Regions from separate parts of the Streptomyces sp. L500 genome, predicted to be linked through region 3. Evidence: riboswitches for the same ligand, from Rfam matches in the RefSeq annotation. Region 3 holds a riboswitch; each other region holds the start of a gene.
The links. Region 3 has a riboswitch for cyclic di-AMP ahead of ACX9I7_RS22640 (M23 family metallopeptidase). Riboswitches for the same ligand answer to the same signal wherever they lie in the genome.
Positions count from the first base shown of each region.

Region 1: linked by a shared signal. The riboswitch ahead of ACX9I7_RS09450 (C40 family peptidase) and the one ahead of ACX9I7_RS22640 (M23 family metallopeptidase) in region 3 are both predicted to bind cyclic di-AMP.
Region 2: linked by a shared signal. The riboswitch ahead of ACX9I7_RS30000 (transglycosylase family protein) and the one ahead of ACX9I7_RS22640 (M23 family metallopeptidase) in region 3 are both predicted to bind cyclic di-AMP.
Region 4: linked by a shared signal. The riboswitch ahead of ACX9I7_RS31795 (M23 family metallopeptidase) and the one ahead of ACX9I7_RS22640 (M23 family metallopeptidase) in region 3 are both predicted to bind cyclic di-AMP.

Region 1 is NZ_JBTOLC010000006.1:177,782-180,980, forward strand. It holds gene ACX9I7_RS09445 (carboxylesterase/lipase family protein) at 1-648, opposite strand, end outside; gene ACX9I7_RS09450 (C40 family peptidase) at 739-1,212, opposite strand; cyclic di-AMP (ydaO/yuaA leader) riboswitch at 1,217-1,369, opposite strand; gene ACX9I7_RS09455 (endo alpha-1,4 polygalactosaminidase) at 1,616-2,572, opposite strand; gene ACX9I7_RS09460 (spherulation-specific family 4 protein) at 2,587-3,199, opposite strand, start outside.
Region 2 is NZ_JBTOLC010000060.1:12,264-15,462, forward strand. It holds gene ACX9I7_RS29995 (transglycosylase family protein) at 26-1,045, shown strand; cyclic di-AMP (ydaO/yuaA leader) riboswitch at 1,305-1,488, shown strand; gene ACX9I7_RS30000 (transglycosylase family protein) at 1,493-2,242, shown strand; gene eno (phosphopyruvate hydratase) at 2,515-3,199, shown strand, end outside.
Region 3 is NZ_JBTOLC010000027.1:25,756-28,954, forward strand. It holds gene ACX9I7_RS22635 (GntR family transcriptional regulator) at 1-646, opposite strand, end outside; gene ACX9I7_RS22640 (M23 family metallopeptidase) at 898-1,701, opposite strand; cyclic di-AMP (ydaO/yuaA leader) riboswitch at 1,715-1,869, opposite strand; gene ACX9I7_RS22645 (M16 family metallopeptidase) at 2,095-3,199, opposite strand, start outside.
Region 4 is NZ_JBTOLC010000078.1:5,379-8,577, forward strand. It holds gene ACX9I7_RS31790 (PP2C family protein-serine/threonine phosphatase) at 1-1,210, shown strand, start outside; cyclic di-AMP (ydaO/yuaA leader) riboswitch at 1,350-1,486, shown strand; gene ACX9I7_RS31795 (M23 family metallopeptidase) at 1,497-2,696, shown strand; gene ACX9I7_RS31800 (MFS transporter) at 2,786-3,199, shown strand, end outside.

The sequences.
Region 1 (3,199 bases), on a different contig from region 3:
GGCCAGCAGGGTGGCGACCGAGCCGGCGCCGGAGGACTGGCCGGCGACGGTGACGCGCGCGGGGTCGCCGCCGAAGCCGGCGATGTTCTCCTGGACCCACTCCAGGGCCGCGATCAGGTCGAGCAGGCCCCGGTTGGCGGGGGCGCCCTCGAGCTGGGCGGAGGCCTCGGCGCCCACCCGGTAGTTGAGGGTGATCACGACGAGGCCGCCCTGCCGGGCCAGGAGCCCGGCGTCGTAGAGCGGGTCGCCCGCGTGGCCGGAGACGTAGCCGCCGCCGAGGATCCACACCAGGACGGGCAGTCCGGAGCCGCCGGGGTCCGGTGACCAGACGTTCAGGGTGAGCCAGTCGTCGCCGGCGGTCGTGCGGGTCGCGGGGATCGGGCCGGACTGCGGGGGCGGCGGGCCGAACTCCCCCGCGTCCCGCACGCCGTCCCAGGGGCGGGCCGGACGGGGGGCCATGAAGCGCAGCTCGCCCACGGGCGGCTGAGCGTAGGGGATCCCCCGGAAGACGGCGAGGCCGTCCTCGGTACGGCCCCGTACGGTGCCCCGGTCCGTACGGACCTCCGGACCGGTGAGGCCGGTGGGACTGGTGGGGCCAGTGGGGGCGGTTCCGCCGGTGACGCCGGTTCCGCCGGTGACATCGCTCATCGTCGCTCCCTCCCGCGCCCGGAAGCGGCACCCCCGTGCGCGAACACGGATGTCGGACGGCCCGGGTTCCGGACCGCCCGATCAAGGAGCCTAGTTGACGCGTCCGTACCAGACGCTGCCGGTCCAGATCTTCTCCAGGCGGACCGTGGCGCCGGGCTTGGGGGCGTGCCAGATCTTGTTGCTACCCGCGTAGATCCCCACGTGGTAGACGTTGCTGCCCGAGTGGAAGAACACCAGGTCGCCGACCTGGCGGGAGCCGCCGGAGATGTGCCGGGTGCGGTTGTACTGGTCGGCGGCCACGCGCGGCAGGTTCTTGCCGACCTTCTTGAACGAGTACTGGGTCAGGCCCGAGCAGTCGAACCGGTTCGGGCCGGCGGCGCCGTACTGGTAGGGGGAGCCCGCCTTGGCGGCGGCGACCCTCAGAGCCTGCTCACCGGGGGTGGCCGCGGACGCCTGGGAGGCGAGGCCGGGGACGAGCACCGACGCCGCCAGCGTGGCGGCGGTGACGGCCGAGGCGGTGCCGGCCCGGGATATGAGCGCGGGAATGCGAGGCATAGCAGACATGCCGAAGCCCTTCGACATCCGCCTACGAAAGATGACCTGTCGGGTTCGGGCTGCGAAGTTGCCCGGCCGGATTTCCCGGCTTCACCCCAAGGACCACCGACTTCGTGATCCGTACCGCTTGGGTCTCCCGCTCCTGCCGATTCATCAATTCGATGCCGCACCCGGGGCGGCGGCAGGACTCGGCGTCCGCCCGGGTGGCCCGCCAGGGTGACGGGATCTTGTGTTCGGTGAGAGATCCTGCACCATGAATCATTAAAATCCGGCACCCGGGCGGCCATCTGTGAACTTCTTCACTTCGGGAGCAGACCCGGAACCGCGCGCCGTGCGCCCCCGCCGAACTGGCCCTAAACCCCTGTGACCGCGGGTACTTGCAGCATGGAACGAGTAATTCCGGGAGGCACGTTCAGCAGGGCCGGCGCCAGGCGTCCAGCTCCAGCTTCTTCTGCATCGAGCTCAGCCCGAGCCGCCGCGCCGTGGCACAGAACTCCCCCGGCTGCAGTTCGTATTCGACATGAAAGACCGCTTTGTCACTCTTCACAAAGGGGCTGAGCTTCTCGCACTCGTCGTACTGCGCGCACTGTTCGTTCACCGCGAAGTCGAAGACGTTCACCAGCTGCGGGATCTGGTCCAGGTCGTTCTTCAGCCCGATGGCCATGCCCCGCTCATGGGCGAGATCCGCCAGCATCCGGTTGAAGGCGAGCTGGTGATCGGCCGTCAGCGGAAAGCCGGTGGTATTGCGGAATCCCTCGGTCAGATCCGGTTCGACGGCGTCGAACCCCTTCTGCCGGCACATGTCCATCCGGGCCGCCATGAGCGGCCGCAGGGTGTCGAGGCGGCGGATGTCGAACCATTTCTCGCCCTTCCACCCCTTGTTCTTGTTGCCGAGCAGGGTCTTGGGGAATTTCCCCTGGTCGGGCCGGAAGTCCTCCCAGGCGCCGGCATTGATGTAGCAGATCACCTTCCGGCCGCGGGAATGCAATTGGGCCACGGTTTCGGCCGAATTCTCGAATCCGTCGATGTCGTAGACGGGGGCGTCCACCGAGGTGTCGGCCTTTCCGTCCAGCTGCCACTGCCAGCCGGTGCCCGGCTTCGGCTGCCAACGGGCCCCGGCCGACCCCGGCGCCGAACCCGTGGCCGAACTCCCGGGCGAGGCCGAGGCGTCCGGAGTGCCGGTGGCCTCCGGCTTGCCCGAGGCGCGAGGGGAACCCGAGGCGCGGGGGGCCGCCGTGACGCCCTCGTCGTCCCGGTCCGGCCCGTCGTCGTCGGCGGGCGACGCGGAGCAGGCCGCCAGGACCAGCAGCAGCGCGGCGCACAGCCCAGCCCGGACGCGCCGAGCGCTCCCGCCACGCCAACTCCCCATACCCCCACGCGCGTTCATATCGCGCCCCCCGCCGCGAGGCCGGCGGCCGCCCGGGGCACCGAGCGCCAGGGGTTGGCCCCCGTGCCCGGCACCGCGCAGTGCACCGCGGCACCGCGCCGGGCGGCGAGCCGCGCCACGCCCGCCGTGCGCTCCTCGGGCACGCCGTACACGAGGTGGCAGAACCGCTCCGGTGGATGGCCGGTGGTCCACTCCGGGATCCGGGCGCGTCGGTAGTCCTCCCACGTGCCCTCGAAGGTGACCAGGAGGTCGGCGAGCGAGGCGTACCCGGGCTCGGGGTGGGCGCCGGGGTTAAGGACGGCCGTACGGGCGCCGAGCACCCGGGCGGCCAGCACCACGCGGCGGTAGTGGGGCAGCGGGGTGTCGTGCGCCGGGACCTGGTCGAGGAAGACGCCGTCCACGTCGTACCACCGGCGGTGGCGGCGGATGTCGGCGACCACGGCGCCGGTGCGGCGGTGGCCGTAGCCGGTGTCGACGTAGCCCAGCAGCCGGACGCCCGCGGCGCGCAGCCGTGCGGCCGCCGCGTGGAAGGCGGGGTCGGGGCGGTCGCCGGGGCCGTCGGCGACGTTGAGGACGACCCCGTACAGCCGGGGGGCGGCTTCGAGCAGC
Region 2 (3,199 bases), on a different contig from region 3:
CCGTCCCCGTCAGATACCCGCCATCGTGGTCGCGGCGGGGGTGACGGCCTCCAGCGCGGCCCTGCCGCTGCTGGCGACCGGCTCCGCCGTCGCCGCCGACGCGGGTACCTGGGACAAGGTCGCCCAGTGCGAGAGCGGAGGGATGTGGAGCGCCAACAACGGCAACGGCCTCCACGGCGGCCTCCAGCTCACCCAGCAGATGTGGGAGCAGTACGGCGGCATCGCGTACGCGCCGCGCCCCGACCTGGCCAGCCGGTCCCAGCAGATAGCCGTGGCCGAGCGGATCCTCAAGGCGGAGGGCGCCGACACCTGGCGGACCTGCGCGGTGAGTTCGGGCCTGGCCGGCGAGGCGGACCGGGGCGACGACAAGGCGCCCGAGGTGGACCCGGGCGACGGGTCGTCCTCCGCCGCGCCGGAGCAGAGCCGTCCCCGTACGCCCGGGCGCGGCAACCAGCCCGCTTCCGAGCGCACGTCGCCCGCGCCGTCCGACGCCGCCTCCGGGTCGCCCAAGCCCGCGCCCTCCTCGTCCGGTTCGCCCACGACGGGCTCCTCCGGCACCCCCTCCGCTTCCACGAGCCCGTCCCCGGACACGGCCGGCGGCAAGCACCGCAAGGACCCGTCGGGACAGCCGACGACGGGTACGAGCCCCGGCGCGTCGGCCGATCCGACCGCCATCCCCACCGCCCCGGTCGGCACCCCTTCGAACACCCCGGCGAACACGCCCCCGGACACCCCGGGAACAGGAACCTCGCCTTCCGGTTCACCGCTTCCCGGCGACACCGGGGCGACTGCCGGAACGGGCCGTCACCGTGCCGACCCGTCACCTTCCGGCGATGCTCAGCGGCCCTCCCGGGGCGGCGAGAGCCGGGCGGAGCTGCCGGCCGCCAACGACTACACCGTGCGGCCCGGTGACAACCTGTCAGAGATCGCCGAGCAACACTCGGTCACCGGAGGCTGGCAGACGCTGTATCAGAAGAACGAGAAACTGGTCGGCTCTGATCCGGACCTTATCCGCCCTGGTCAGAAGCTTGACATCCGTAAGTAGCGCTCCGGTTCGAGGCGAATGTCCGTTCCAGTCGAAAGTGAGACATGGGTCTCGTTGACGGAGCGTCGGATGCCTCGAATCCGATTTGCTCGAATGGCCTCTCACCTGCGGAAACGTCAGGTTTCCGGGGGTAACTCGGGCCGCTGGTGGCTGAAAAGTGGGGTTTGAACCCGTCGGCCGCCTGTGATTACCGTCGTCACCGCTCGCCACCGCGAGCACCACGGCCGCACGCCGAATCCTGCCGGCGGCCGGGGGAGTCGTCGCGCAAGCGCCGTAGGCAGGAGCGGGGGAACCAAGGTAGGTCGCCGGAACGGTCCCAAGGCCACATGGCTGAAGGAGCGGAACGGCTAGGGGTGAAGCCCGGAACGCGAAAGCGCACCGGGCCGGGCGAACTCACAGCCCGAACCCGACAGCTCACCTCGTAGGCGTCGGTGAGGAAACCGACTCATGTCCAAGGGCAAGCACCGTCGTCCGTCCAAGGCCGTCCGCATCGTCACGCTCGCCGGCGTCACCGGCGCGGCTGTCGCAGCCCCTCTGATGGTCGCGACCTCCGCCAACGCCGCCTCCGTCTCCACGTGGGACAAGGTCGCCGAATGCGAGTCCAGCGGTAACTGGCACATCAACACCGGCAACGGCTACTACGGCGGCCTGCAGTTCTCGCAGTCCTCCTGGAAGGCCGCCGGTGGCGGGCAGTACGCCCCGCGCGCCGACCTGGCCACCAAGTCCCAGCAGATCGCCACCGCCGAGCGCCTGCTCGCCATGCAGGGCCCGGGTGCCTGGGGCTGCGCCGGCGCGGGCGGCCTGACCAGTGGCGGCGCCAAGGCGAACGTCGACACGGACGACTCCGACGGCGGTTACGTCGCGAAGAAGTCCACGAAGTCCGCCTCCGGCGCCTACGGCAAGGCCCAGTCCCACGCCGACCGCAGCAAGCGCCAGGCCGCGCCGCAGCAGCACAGCAGCAAGGCGGTCCAGCAGTCGGACGACTCCGACGACGAGGCCCCGGCGCCGAAGCAGACCGCCCCGCGGACCGTCCAGAAGGGCGACGGCGAGTACCAGGTGAAGGCCGGCGACACCCTCGCGACCATCGCCGTGTCCCAGAAGGTCCAGGGCGGCTGGCAGAAGCTCCACGAGCTCAACAAGAAGATCGTCCCCGACGCGGACGTGATCTTCCCGGGCCAGCAGCTCCACCTGCGCTGAGCGAGGGCCGGCCGGGGCCGGTGACGACCCCGGCCGGCCGAGCGACCGCCCCGTTCCGATGCGACTTCCCCCCGAGCCGCATCGGAGCGGGGCTCCGCTCGTTCTGCCGGCGGATTTCCCGTCCTCGTTGAGCGAACACACCGACGATTCGTCCGGGGATCTCGGCGTTTGTGCCAATTTTCGGCCCGGGTGACAGGGCAAGGGCGGGCGCACGCTCCGGGGCCCGTTAGGCTCGTGGTGCAGAACTCCAGACACCCACGAAGGAGACCCTCGTGCCGTCCATCGACGTCGTCGTAGCTCGCGAGATCCTCGACTCGCGAGGCAACCCCACGGTCGAGGTCGAGGTCGGCCTCGACGACGGCTCCACGGGCCGTGCCGCCGTACCGTCCGGCGCCTCCACCGGCGCCTTCGAGGCCATCGAGCTTCGCGACGGCGACCCCAAGCGCTACCTCGGCAAGGGCGTCGAGAAGGCCGTCCTCGCCGTCATCGAGCAGATCGGCCCGGAGCTCGTCGGCTACGACGCCACCGAGCAGCGCCTGATCGACCAGGCCATGTTCGACCTGGACGCCACCGAGAACAAGGGCTCCCTGGGCGCCAACGCCATCCTCGGCGTCTCCCTGGCCGTCGCGCACGCCGCCTCCGAGGCGTCCGACCTGCCGCTCTTCCGCTACCTCGGCGGCCCGAACGCGCACCTGCTGCCCGTTCCGATGATGAACATCCTGAACGGCGGCTCGCACGCCGACTCCAACGTGGACATCCAGGAGTTCATGATCGCGCCGATCGGCGCGGAGTCCTTCTCCGAGGCCCTGCGCTGGGGCACCGAGGTCTACCACACCCTCAAGAAGGTCCTGAAGGGCCGCGGCCTGTCCACCGGCCTCGGCGACGAGGGCGGCTTCGCCCCGAACCTGGGCTCCAACCGCGAGGCCCTCGACCTCATCCTCGAGGCCATCAAGGAGG
Region 3 (3,199 bases):
CCGTGTTTACGGGCTGTTTCGGCGGATGGACGCGATCGCCGCCCGTCCGCCGCAGCAGGAATTCACCGGGTGAACGGCCGGCCCGAACGGCGGCGAGTTCCCGGGCGCGCTCCACGTCCCCCCGGGCCACCGCGTCCACCAACGCCCCGCACGCCTCCCAGGTCTCCAGCGGCCGGACCACGGGCCCCGGGGCGTACACCCAGGCGATCTTGCGGCGCAGCTGGGTCAGGAGCCCGGCGATCGAGGGGCTGCCGGACGCCTGGGCGAGGGTCTCGTCGAACCAGTCGCCGAGCTGGCGCAGTTCGCCGCAGCGGCCCGCGCGGGCCCGCTCCTGGCCGAGTCTGACCAGGCCCCGCAATACCTTGAGGTGGGCCTCGGAGCGGCGCTGCGCGGCCTTGGCGGCACCCAGCGGCTCCAGCAGGGCGCGGATGTCGAGGAGGTCGGCGGCCTCGCGCTCGGTGGGTTCGGCGACACAGGCGCCGGCGTGCCGACGGGTGGTCACGAAACCCTCGGAGGCCAGGGTGCGCAGCGCCTCGCGCACAGGCACCCGTGAGACGCCGTAGCGGCGGGCGAGGATTTCCTCGATGAGCCGGCTTCCCGGCGGGAAAGCGCCGGAGACGATGTCGTCGCGGATGGCGGTGCACACCGCGTGCGTGGAAATGCGACGGCTCCTCTCGCGCGGCCCTTCGCCGTCGCCGCTCACGTACGGCCCCGCATGGGTCTACCTCCGCCTCATGCCTCAATCACCGTGAAGCACGGCCGACTGACGTCCGTTCGGCGACTCTATGGCAATCCCGGGCGTTTTCCGATGGCGCCGCCGCTTCATGGATATTTTTTGGCCAACACGAAGGCCCCGGCCGGGGGCCGGGGCCTTTCGCACGTCGTCGCGCGTCGTCGTTACAGGTTGACGCCGTGCGCGGCCATGTAGGCGATCGGGTCGATGTCCGAGCCGTAGGTGGGGGCCGTGCGGGCCTCGAAGTGGAGGTGCGGGCCGGTGACGTTGCCGGTGGCGCCGGAGAGGCCGATCTGCTGGCCCGGGGTGACCGTCTGGCCGACGGAGACGTCGATGGAGGACAGGTGGCCGTACTGGGTGTACGTGCCGTCGGCCATCTTGATGACGACGTTGTTGCCGTAGGCGCCGCCCCAGCCGGCCTCGACGATGGTGCCCATGCCGACGGCGTGGACGGAGGTGCCGGTCTCGGCGTGCATGTCGATGCCGGTGTGGCTGCCGGAGGACCACAGGCCGCTGGAGGCCTTGTAGGCGGTGGAGACGTAGGAGCCGTCGATCGGGCTCACGAAGGTGCCGAGGCGCTTGCGCTCCTCGTCGCGGGCGGCCTTCTCCTTGGCGGCGCGCTCCTCCTCGACCTTGCGCTGGGCCTCTTCGTAGCGCTGCTTGGCCTGGACGGCCTTCTGCTTGGCGCTCTCCTCGGCCTGGAGGCGGGCGGCGGCCTCGTCGGCGGCGCTGCGCTGGGACTCGGCCTGGGCGTCGACGTGCTCGGCCATGACGTCGCCCATGACGACGGCCTGGGTCAGGCCGGTGTCCTCGGGGCGCTGCGTGTCGTCGGAGGCGGCGAAGGCCGGGGCGGCGACACCGGCGACGACGCCGGCGGCCGTGAGAGTGGCTATGCCCGCCACGTTCGCGCTGACGCGCGCGGCGCGGCTCGGACGACGGTGCTTCCCGGTGGCACGGGTGAACGCCATGTCGCGGCTGTTTCCTTTCCTTCCCTCTCGCCTACCGGGTTAGCTGACGGGTTCGGAGCAGGAAGGTCTCCTACGGATCCCTCGTGAGAGGGGCCCGATTCACCCCAGGGACGTTTGGGTCCCCGGCTCCCCTCGGCTGGTGCTCCGGGGACTCGGCGATGGCTGCCCGGGGCCGCGGTCGCGGCTCCGATCGGCGGGCTGCCGGGCCTGACGCTAATCGGCGTCAGATTCGAACAGCAAACAGAAGTGGGCTTTTATGACGTACGCCACACGACCAACACCCAACCTCCGCCTGAAAGCGGACATAAGCGAGGCGCATGGGTCACAACGGACCCATGCGCCGAAGGGGTCCCGGCGCGGCGTCGCCTGCCGCGCCGGGGTGGTGAGTCGCCGTCAGGCGGGGATGACCGTCACCGGGCCGATGCCCAGGGCCTTGACGGGCTCGGCGATCTCGGCGGCGTCGCCGACGAGGACGGTGACGAGGCGGTCGGCCGGGAAGGCGCTCACGACGGCCGCCGTGGCCTCCACCGTGCCGGTCTCCGCGAGGCGTTCGTACAGCCGCGCCTGGAAGTCGTCCGGCAGGTACTGCTCGACCTGGTCGGCGAAGGTCGCGGCGACGGCCGCGGCCGTCTCGTACTTCAGCGGCGCGACACCGACGAGGTTCTGCACGGCGACGTCGCGCTCGGCGTCCGTCAGGCCCTCCGCGGCGAGGGTGCGCAGCACGGTCCACAGGTCCGCCAGCGCGGGGCCGGTGTTGGGGGTGTCCACGGAGCCGCTGATGGCGAGCATGGCCGTGCCCGTCCCGTCGGGGGCGGAGAGCAGCACCTGGCCGAAGGAGCGCACGCCGTAGGTGTAGCCCTTCTCCTCGCGCAGGACGCGGTCCAGGCGGGAGGTGAGGGTGCCGCCGAGGCAGTAGGTGCCGAGGATCTGGGCGGGCCAGGCGCTCGCGTGCCGGTCGGGGCCGGTGCGGCCGATGAGCAGCTGCGTCTGCACGGCGCCGGGCCGGTCCACGATCACGACGCGGCCGGTGTCGTCGGCGGTGACGGCCGGCACGGGCAGCGGCTCGGCCGCGGTGCCGGTCCAGGCGCCGAGGGACTCCGCCAGCGTCCGGTCGAGGTCGATGCCGGTGAAGTCGCCGACGATCGCCACGGTGGTGGTGGCGGGGCGGACATGGGCCTCGTAGAAGGCCCGGACGGCCGCGGCGTCGATGCGCTCGACGGTCTCCTGCGCGCCCTGGCGGGGGCGGGACATCCGGGAGCCGGCCGGGAAGAGCTCGGCGGCCAGCGCCATGGCCGCCCGGCGGGCGGGGTTGGCCAGCTCGTGCGGGATCTCGTCCAGGCGGTTGTCGACCAGGCGCTCGATCTCGCCGTCCGGGAAGGCCGGGGCGCGCAGGGCGTCGGCGAGCAGGCCCATGGCCTTGCCCAGCCGGGAGGCCGGGACCTCCAGGGAGAGCCGGACGCCGGGGTGGTCGGCGTGCGCGTCGAGGGTGGCGCCGCAG
Region 4 (3,199 bases), on a different contig from region 3:
GAAGCGAGACGGGCCGCCGCCCGGACCGGATCCGCTCTGCGAGCCGTTCCCCGGGTGGGCGCCGGTCGTTCTCGCCCGCTGCCTCCCCGCCGCCGTGATCACCGGCGGCGTCGTCTTCGACGTCCTCACGCCCCCCAAGTACTCCTCCGCCCCCTTCTTCGTCTCCGCGCCCCTCGTCGCCGCCTCGCTCCTCTCCCTGCCCGCCACCCTGCTGGCGGCGGTGGCGGCCCTGGCGGCGATCGTCACCCTCTCCCTCGCACGGCAGGCGCCGGAGGTGGGCGAGTCGGTGACCGAGGTCGTCACCGTCGTGACCGTCGGCGCGCTCGCCGTCGGCATCAACCGCGTCGTATGCCGCGGCAACCGCCGGCTGGCGTCGGTGCGGAGCGTCGCGGAGGCCGCCCAGCGGGCCGTGCTGCCCACGCCCCCGGCCCGGATCGGCGGGCTCCGGGTGGCCGCGCGCTATGTCGCCGCACAGGCCGACGCCCGGATCGGCGGCGATCTCTACGCGGTCCAGGACACCCCTTACGGCGTCCGCGTCATCGTCGGCGACGTACGGGGCAAGGGGCTCGGCGCGGTGGAGGCCGTCGCGATCCTGATCGGCGCGTTCCGGGAGGCGGCGGAGCAGGAGCGCACGCTGGAGGGGCTGGCGGCGCGGCTGGAGCGCGCGCTGCAGCGGGAGGGCGCGCGGCGCGCGAACGTCGATCAGGCCGAGGGGTTCACCACCGCCGTCCTGGCCGAGGTCCCACCGGGCGCGGGCGCCCTGCGCATCGTCAACCGCGGTCATCCGCCCCCGCTCCTCCTCCATTCCGACGGCACCGTCGGCGACACCCACCCCCGGGCGCCCGCCCTGCCGCTGGGGATGGGGGACCTGGGCGTGTGGCCGGACCGGGTGGAGCAGTGGGAGTTCCCGGTGGGGTCGACGCTGCTGCTGTTCACCGACGGGGTCACCGAGGCCAGGGACGCGACCGGGACGTTCTACGACCCCCGGCCGCGGCTGCGCGGCAAGCAGTTCCGCAGCCCCGAGGCCCTGCTGGACTCCCTCACGGCGGACGTGGCCCGGCACGCGGGCGGGCGCACGGACGACGACATGGCCCTGCTCGCCATCCGGCGGATCGACGGCCGGCTCCGTACCGCGCCCATCACCCACAAACGCCCCCAGGTCACCGGCCGTACCGTGCGCCTGCGATCTCCTCAGGTCCATAACGACTGACGAACGGTCAGAAGTAAGCGCCTTATAAAGTGCCCCAACGCGCCTGCCCGCTTCACCCTTTCGGCTTGGAATCCAGCCGCCCTGTCTATTAACGTTCGATAACGCAGCGCGGTCGTTGCCACCGCCGCAAGGGCGGTGCCGTGCGCCTTCGCCGAATCCCGTGGGTGGAACCGGGGAACCATCATTTGGGGTGAATCGGGCCCGTACGCCGGCCTGTAGGAGACCTTCCTTCTCCGAACCCGTCAGCTAACCCGGTAGGCGAGCAGGAAGGAAAGGAGTCGCCCCAGTGGCGTCCAACAGGTCCGACAGCTCCGAGCTCGACGGCAGTTCGTACGACCCTCCGTTCGTTCCCGCCTACATCCCCCCTTACGAACCGGAAGCGGCCCCCGGGGCATTCGCCGCCCCCGCGCAGTCGTCGGCCACGGGCGAGTGGGCCCCCGGCGAGGACCACCCGGCGGCGCCCGTCCGCGGCAGACACCGCGTCGTCAAGCCGCGCGGCGGCACGATGGCCCGGAGCGGCGCGGTCCTCGGCGCCGGAATGATCGCGGCGGTCGGCGCGGGCGGCATGGCCAGCGCCCAGGACCGTCCGCAGGCTCCCATATCCATGCCGGACCTGGCCCAGAGCATTCCGGTCGTCGGCTCGCTCATGGCCGACGGCCACGGGCAGGGCGCGCGGCAGACCGCCGAGGCACAGCAGGCCCCCGTCGAGACGGTACGCACCGTGCGCGACACCGTCGACGCCGGTGAGGTGCTGCGGGCCCGCATCCTCCAGCAGGCCGAGCACCAGCAGATCGCCGCCGAGGCCGAGGCGCAGGCGCGCGTGGCGCAGGCCGCGGCGGAGCAACACCGCAAGGCGGCGGCGGAGAAGGCCGCGGCGGAGCGCGAGGCGGCCGAGCGCCAGGCGGCGGACGCGAAGGCGGCGACGTACGAGGCCGCGCAGCGGGCGGCGCGGGAGGCGGCCGGCGGGGGCGAGGATACGGCCGGGTCGGCGGCGGCCGGGTCGGCGACGGACGGTTCGGCCGGTGTTCAGGAGCGGCACGCGACGGGCTCGTCAGGTGGCGCGGAACGTTCCGCCCACCGCGCGGCCGGCGGGACCTTCACCCTCCCCGTGGCCTCGTACACCCTCACCGCCGGCTTCGGCCAGGCGGGAAACATGTGGTCCGCGAACCACACCGGCGAGGACTTCGCCGCCCCCACGGGCACCCCGGTGAAGGCGGTCGGCGGGGGCACCGTCACCCAGGCGGGGTGGGCGGGCGCGTACGGCTACCGCGTCGTGCTGACGCTCGACGACGGTACCGAGGTCTGGTACTGCCACCTGTCGTCGATGGTGGTCACGTCCGGCAAGGTCGGCACGGGCACGGTCATCGGCCGGGTCGGCGCGACCGGCAACGTCACCGGCCCCCACCTCCACCTGGAGGTCCGGCCGGGCGGCGGCGCGCCGGTGGACCCGCTGTCGTGGCTGCGCGGCAGGGGCCTGGAGCCGTAACGAGGGGAGCCGCCGGTCGGCAAGCCGGGCAGGGCAATCAGGTCATAGCGCCCCCAGAACCACCCGATATCGGATATCCCGGGAATGTTCTGCGAGCGATCGGGAAATCAGATGACGTGACGACCACCGCGACGATCACCACGTCCGTGCCCGCCCGCCTGGACCGGCTGCCCTGGTCCCGGTGGCATTGGACCGTGGTGATCGGCCTCGGCACCGTCTGGGTCCTGGACGGCCTGGAGGTCACGGTCGTCGGCAATATCGCCGGCCGGCTCTCCGAGCAGGGCAGCGGTCTGCCGATCACCTCCGGCGGGGTGACGGGAGTGGCGGCCGCGCTCTATGTGGCGGGCGCCTGTTCCGGTGCGCTCTTCTTCGGCCGGCTGACCGATCTCTTCGGCCGTAAAAGGCTCTTCATGGTCACGCTCGCGGTCTATCTGGCCGCGACGGCCCTGACCGCGTTCTCGTACTCGTCCTGGTGGTTCTTCACCTTCCGCTTCGTGACGGGT